3 regions of the Phyllobacterium sp. GQ127 genome follow, and region 1 is predicted to be linked to each of the others. Evidence: predicted binding sites of a transcription regulator. Region 1 holds the regulator's gene; each other region holds the start of a gene.
What was found. Region 1 encodes PhoB, which activates phosphate uptake and scavenging genes when phosphate is short. Its sites were predicted from a motif close to TGTCATNNANCTGTCAT; they were not measured.
Positions count from the first base shown of each region.

Region 2: the regulator PhoB is predicted to act here: its motif matches at 1,030-1,046, upstream of AC6CHM_RS11305 (esterase-like activity of phytase family protein).
Region 3: the regulator PhoB is predicted to act here: its motif matches at 893-909, upstream of pstS (phosphate ABC transporter substrate-binding protein PstS).

Region 1 is NZ_JCAXDZ010000003.1:218,472-220,744, forward strand. It holds gene AC6CHM_RS13060 (ABC transporter ATP-binding protein/permease) at 1-616, shown strand, start outside; gene phoB (phosphate regulon transcriptional regulator PhoB) at 780-1,466, opposite strand; gene phoU (phosphate signaling complex protein PhoU) at 1,483-2,211, opposite strand; gene pstB (phosphate ABC transporter ATP-binding protein PstB) at 2,235-2,273, opposite strand, start outside.
Region 2 is NZ_JCAXDZ010000002.1:611,901-614,173, reverse strand. It holds gene AC6CHM_RS11305 (esterase-like activity of phytase family protein) at 1-962, opposite strand, end outside; gene AC6CHM_RS11300 (polysaccharide deacetylase family protein) at 1,242-1,991, opposite strand; gene ppdK (pyruvate, phosphate dikinase) at 2,066-2,273, opposite strand, start outside.
Region 3 is NZ_JCAXDZ010000008.1:20,389-22,661, forward strand. It holds gene pstS (phosphate ABC transporter substrate-binding protein PstS) at 1-707, opposite strand, end outside; gene AC6CHM_RS21440 (3-hydroxybutyrate dehydrogenase) at 965-1,771, shown strand; gene AC6CHM_RS21445 (acetoacetate decarboxylase) at 1,807-2,273, shown strand, end outside.

The DNA.
Region 1 (2,273 bases):
CATCAAGGGCGATTCCGGTAGTGGAAAAACCTGTTTGCTCAAAGCAATGAACGGGCTTTGGGGCTATGGCCGTGGTGAAATCTTTTACCCGAAAGATGCGGCAACGATGTATGCGGCGCAAGAGGTCAAACTTCCCGGCGTCTCGCTGAAACAGCTCGTATGCCTCCCAATGGATGAGAGCCGTTTTGGCGATTCCTCCGTTGCGGCCGCCCTGCACCGCGCCGGCATGGGCGACTTTATTGAAAACCTTGGTGAAGAATGCCGCGATGGCACGTCTTGGGACCAGCTCCTGTCGGGTGGTCAGAAGCAGAAACTGGTGCTTGCGCGCATATTGCTGCACAAGCCTGCGGTTTTGTTTCTTGATGAAGCAACCGGCGCGCTGGACCCGGACTCCAAGATCGCCTTCCATCAGGCCATCAAGGATCATTGTGCCGGAACCACCGTCATCAGCGTGATGCATGAGATCGAAGCGCCACGCTCGGTTACCGGCGAAAACTTCTATACGCATATTTTGGAGATCAATGGCGGCACAGCTATCCAGCGGCCACTTCTGGAGACATTGGTCGAGCCAGATCCGCTACGAGCAACAAACTTCCCGCTGATTGCCGCCGAATAGCCCTTTTCGGAACACGGCACTTTTTGTCCGGCAGAAGCAGTTCTGTTTAAATGAGACTACCGGTCATTTGCGCAAGCCGTCTCTAGCGCAAATTGGCTCATATAACGCCAATTCTGTTTCCCGGCCGAGACAGGAATTCGATAAAGAAAAACGCGATTTAATCCTATCCGAAGGAATAGCCTGCACCGCGTACGGTCCGGATCGGATCAAGCGATCTGCCAATATTGATTGCCTTGCGCAAACGGCCAACATGCACGTCAACCGTACGGTCATCGACGTAAATATCCGCGCCCCATACATTGTCCAGGAGCTGTCCGCGCGAGAACACCCGGCCTGGGGACTGCATCAGGAATTCCAGCAGGCGGAATTCTGTCGGTCCGAGCTTGAGTTCACGCTCTTTACGGAAAACCCTGTGCTGTTCGCGGTCAAGTTTCAGATCTCCAAAGCTCAACACATGCGACAAGAGACTTGGATTGACCCGGCGTAGCATGGACTTGATGCGTGCCAGCAATTCCGGTGTCGAGAACGGCTTGACCATGTAATCATCCGCACCGGTTGAAAGACCGCGAACACGCTCGCTTTCTTCACCGCGCGCGGTCAACATGATGATCGGCAGGATTTCTGTCTCGCGCCGAGCACGCAGGCGGCGGCAAAGTTCAATACCGGAAAGGCCTGGAAGCATCCAATCGAGGATCAGCAGATCCGGCACCTTTTCGCGCAAGGCGATTTCGGCTTCGTCACCACGGCTGATGGTTTCGACAATATAGCCTTCTGCCTCCAGATTATAACGCAGGAGAACACTGAGGGCATCTTCGTCTTCAACGACTGTGATTCTGGGAGCTATAGGCATGGTCTGCTTCCGGCAATTATGGCGTTACTGGCTCGTCAAGAATAACGGTATGCGACTGATCTTCCTTCGGGCGTTCCGCCGGAAGCTGTGTTCCCGTTACAATGTAATAGACCGTCTCGGCGATATTGGTGGCATGGTCACCGATGCGCTCAATATTCTTGGCGCAGAACAAAAGATGCGTGCAAGCGGATATATTGCGCGGATCTTCCATCATATAGGTCAGGAGTTCGCGGAACAGCGACGTGTAAAGCGCATCAATCTCATCATCGCGTTCACGGACGATATTGACCTGTGCCACCGAGCGTGTTGCATAAGCGTCGAGAACATCCTTAAGTTGTGTCAATGCCAGTTCTGCGATGGTCTGCAGGCCGCGATAGACAGAGAGCGTCTGGCGCGTATCGTTGACGGCTACGACACGCTTGGCAATGTTCTTGCCAAGATCGCCGATACGCTCAAGATCGGATGAAATGCGGATCGTGCCGATTACTTCGCGCAAGTCGATCGCCATTGGCTGGCGCTTGCCGATGATGGTGATCGCCTTTTCGTCAATCTCGCGCTGACCGGCGTCGAGGATAAGGTCATCAGAGATCACGCGCTGGGCAAGCGCATTGTCCGAATTGACCATGGCCGACACAGCCTGTTCGACCATGCGCTCCGCATGTCCGCCCATCTCTGCAATCTTGTGCGTCAGAAACTTCAGTTCATCGTCATAAGAGCGGACGGTGTGTTGTGCTGTGTCAGTCATTGTCTAACCCTCTTCCCGTGAGATCAACCGAAACGTCCGGTAATGTAGTCCTGCGTGCGCTT
Region 2 (2,273 bases), on a different contig from region 1:
GCCGTTGTCGCATCGATCATGTTGAAATCGCCAATGGCCTCGCCACCTGCGGAAAGGGGATAAAGCCAGCTGCGACCCGTCCAGTTTTTGGACGCAATATCGAATTCAATTACCCGTAATGCGGGCTGGTCATCAACCTTCTCAACAGCGCCGTCGTCCCCGAAAAGCGGACCTTCAAGCAGTGCATATAATTTGGTGCCGTCTTTTGATTGCGCCAAGCCTTCATAACCGCCGGAGCGTTTCAGATTAAAAGCCGGATTTTTGAGCGTCGGATTGGCTGGTAGCGTGATTGCAGGATTATCCGGCGAGCGAACATCCTTGTCGCCAACCTTGGTCGCGACGACATCCGTAACCTTGCCATCCATTGTTACCTTGATCAAATATGGGCCGAACTCTTCGCCCAGCCAGAAACCATCGGCAACCGGCTGGATGGATTCAATATCGAGATCGCTGCCCGTCAGGTAGCGTGTGTCGCTGGCCTCCATGACAATGGGGAAAGGCACTTTCTTGTCTGGGTCAGTCAGGGAAATCGTCTGCTTGCGCTCGACTGTTCCCCTGTCCCAATCAAACGCCAGATGGTGCAGCATCAACATTGCATCGACCGAATTCAGCTTCGTTCCAAAGCCATTATCCGACAATGACCAATATGTTCCATCGCCAATCGCCTTAATGCCGGAGAAGCCCTGCAAAGGTTGTCCATCAAAGGGTAATGACAAGCCGGTCAGCCTTACCCCATCCTTGCCCGGCACTGTTCCGAGTTCCACAGCACGCTTGCGATCAGCGGTTGTAAACTTGCCTGCACGAGTCAGATGTTCCGGCGCGTTTTCCGGTGCCTTCACCATTGTGTTGGCAGGAAGGATCGCATGGGAAACGAGTTTGGCGGGAAACTCCTGTTCAGCCGCCAAGGCCGGCAATGCCATCATGGCGGTGGTAAGAAACAGAGCAGCGGAAATTGAGCGCATGGAGCATCACCATCAAGTTTGAAGTAAAAGTGTCCAGCAACGCTTAGGTGCTCTTTGTGTCCGTGATTTTATGGTTTCATGACATCCTGATGAAGGAGAGCACGCATCGTGAAGTTTGGAGGAGTAACCCCGATATTGTGATGAAACGGGCAAAAATTCTGATGGAGAACGGATTCAGGAACCGGATCACCGCAAAATTGATGAAACTTGCCGAAGAATCGCCGATTCTTCCCCAAAATTCTCTACTTCGAATTGCAATTTGATTGCGTTAAGTTGCAATCAAGCATTTGGAGTGCCTGGCTTCTCACTTTCAATCACATCGTTCAGCCGAACGAAACGGAAGCCTTTTTGCTTCAGTGCCAATATGCCTTTTACCACCCCGGCCCCTGCCGCCCGACTCGGCTGATTGATATGGGCGATGATGACATCGCCGTCTTTTGCGGCGGAAATCCGCTGCTCCACTTGGCCCGCAAGCAAGGATGCCCCCATGTCGGCATTGAGCGAATATCCTGCAACCCGGTACCCCATTTCATGAATGAGTTTCACTGCATCGTCGCTATAGCGAGCAGTCGCGTCGCGGTACCAGACAGGCTTTCCGGCGGTGGCGATCTGCATCGCATTTACACCACCTTCAATCTCAGATCGTATCGCGGGCAATGATCCGGCGGTCTTCAATCCAAACATCAAAGGCTGGTTATCGATGGCCGGAACATGGTTAAGCCCATGATTTTCCAATTCAAAAAGTTCTGGGTGCGCCTTCATGATTGCCACCGAAGCAGCATTGCGCTTCAACCATCGGCCAGTAACGAAAATCGTTGCAGCGATCTTGTTCTCCACCAAAAAGCTGAGAATTCTCTGATCAGTCTGGCCTGAACAGGCGTCAAGAGTGAGCGCGACCTGCGGCGCCGCAGCTCCGCCCTTTGCAATGTAAAGTTGTGGCTCGACAAAATGCGGATGGTTGCCCGCATTGGCAGCAGTTGCTGCGAGCGCGATGGAACATGTGACTAGAACTGTGGTGATAAAACGCATTATACATTGCCGCAAGACGAGAGAACCTGCGGCGAACAGCACTTGGAACTAAGCGGAATTATGGCAATAAGCCTTTATTTTCCTTTGGTTTTTGCTGATGCCTGCGCCGCGGCAAGCCGGGCAATCGGCACCCGGAACGGTGAACAGGAAACATAGTCCAGTCCTACCTGATCGCAAAAATGGATCGATGCCGGATCGCCGCCGTGCTCCCCGCAAATTCCAAGTTTTATGTTTGGCCGGGTTGCCCTGCCTTTTTCCGCGGCCAGCTTCACCAGTTCGCCT
Region 3 (2,273 bases), on a different contig from region 1:
GCATAGGCAATGGCGCCCTTTGTGGCTTTCACCGTAAGAATTAAGTCTTGTGTCCCTTCGACACTGGTCCCCCACGGCCAGGCTATCAGCGTGTCCGCCCCATATTTCGCTTTCCACTCATCATTCTTGGAGGAAAGGTAGCTGGAGAACATATAGGTAGTGCCTGATCCATCCTTGCGATGGATGGGACTGATCTTGATGTCCGGGAGATTTAATTCCGGATTTAACAGCTTTATCGCCGGGTCGGACCATGATTGGATTTTGCCAAGATAAATATCCGCAAGAAGCGGACCCGACAGATTCAACCGGTCAATGCCTTCCAGATTGATTGCGATGGCAACGCTGCCCAAAACAATCGGGAATTGCTGACGCCCATGTTTGGCAAGTTCCGCATGCGATAATGGAACGTCTGTTGCCGCAAAATCCATTTCCGGCTGGCTGAGGCGCATAACACCTGCAAGCGATCCTACCAATTCATAGTCTACCGTCCAGTCCGGCGAAGTGAAATCTCCACCATCTGTGCGGGATGCTTTGTAGTTTTCAGCCCATTTCGCAATGATGGGCGCTGCAAATGTCGAGCCGGCGCCGCGGATTGGTTCAGCTCTGGCGGGGGATAGCAAGACGACGAAGATCGTGATCGCCAAAACAAAAATGCGTGAAACGCATGATATTTTTTGGAGCATAAACAGCACGGAGCGTTTCATCATTGTACCTCAGATATGATCAATTAAAGGTTCACGAAGGCTGATCGCCTTCGCTTCAAAGGAGTTTGAAACGTCTGGCTTGCTTAAAAACTATTCTTACTTTTTCAGTATCTCCGTTTCTTAAAACATTGATGACAACTCCCTGCTTCGGATTCTTATTGGGACCATCACCGAAATTGGCAGTCGCCTGTCATTCAACTGACACGTCGAGGAGATTTACATTGCTCGACTACGAAGGTCACATTCCGCAGGAGGTTTAGATGTCCGACAGCGCAGGCGATGCCGGCCTCAAGAACAAGGTCGCGATCGTAACCGGATCGACAAGCGGCATTGGTATGGGCATAGCGCGCCGGTTGGCAGGGCAAGGGGTGAACGTCGTGATCAATGGCCTCGGTGATGCCTCTGTTATCGAAGCGGAACGGAGTGCCATTGAAACCGAATTTTCCGTGCGGTGTCTGTACTCGCCGGCGAACATGCTTTCTGGTCCCGAAATTTCCGACATGGTACAGCTTGCAGTCGATGAGCTCGGTTCATGCGATATTCTGATCAACAATGCCGGCATTCAGCATGTGGCACCGATCGACGAGTTTCCGGACGAGAAGTGGGAAGCGATCCTGCAGATAAATCTTGGCGCTGCCTTCCATGCCATCAAGGCGGTCATTCCCCCGATGAAGGCACGCGGATGGGGCCGGATCATCAACATTGCGTCTGCACATGCCCTGGTCGCATCCCCCTACAAATCTGCCTACGTGGCCGCCAAGCACGGCATTGCCGGTCTGACGAAGACCGCCGCCCTGGAGGTTGCAGCAAACCGGATAACGGTGAACGCGATCTGCCCCGGATATGTCTGGACGCCATTGGTCGAAGCGCAGATCCCAGGCACCATGGCTGCCCGCGGCATGACCAAGGAACAGGTGATCCATGACGTGCTTCTGGAAGCGCAACCCACGAAGGAATTCGTAACCATCGATCAAGTAGCGGCGCTTGCGGCATTCCTGTGTTCGCACGACACCGCTTCAATCACTGGTGCGATCATTCCCGTTGACGGTGGATGGACCGCACATTGAACAATGCTTTCGTAGCTATTCAAGGGACAGATCATATGAAATCCGACGATGTTCGCCGCGCCTATGCGATGCCTCTGACCAACCCGGCCTATCCGCCCGGACCTTATCGGTTCACGGACAGGGAATATGTCATCATCACCTATCGAACCGATATTGACGCCTTGCGGCAGGTTGTTCCCGCACCGCTTGAAATTGTCGAGCCGATCGTGAAATATGAATTCATCAAGATGCCGGATTCAACGGGTTTTGGCGATTACGTCGAGTCCGGTCAGGTTATCCCGGTGCGATTTGATGGGAAGGAGGGTGTCTATGTCCACGCCATGTACCTTGATGATGATGCCCCGATCGCCGGTGGACGTGAAATCTGGGGCTTCCCCAAAAAGCTTGCCTATCCCAAGCTTGTGCATGAAGGCGAAGTGATCGTCGGGACCCTTCATTACGGTTCGGTGCTTTGCGCAACGGCGACCATGGGCTACAAACATCATGCAGTCGATAAAGCCGC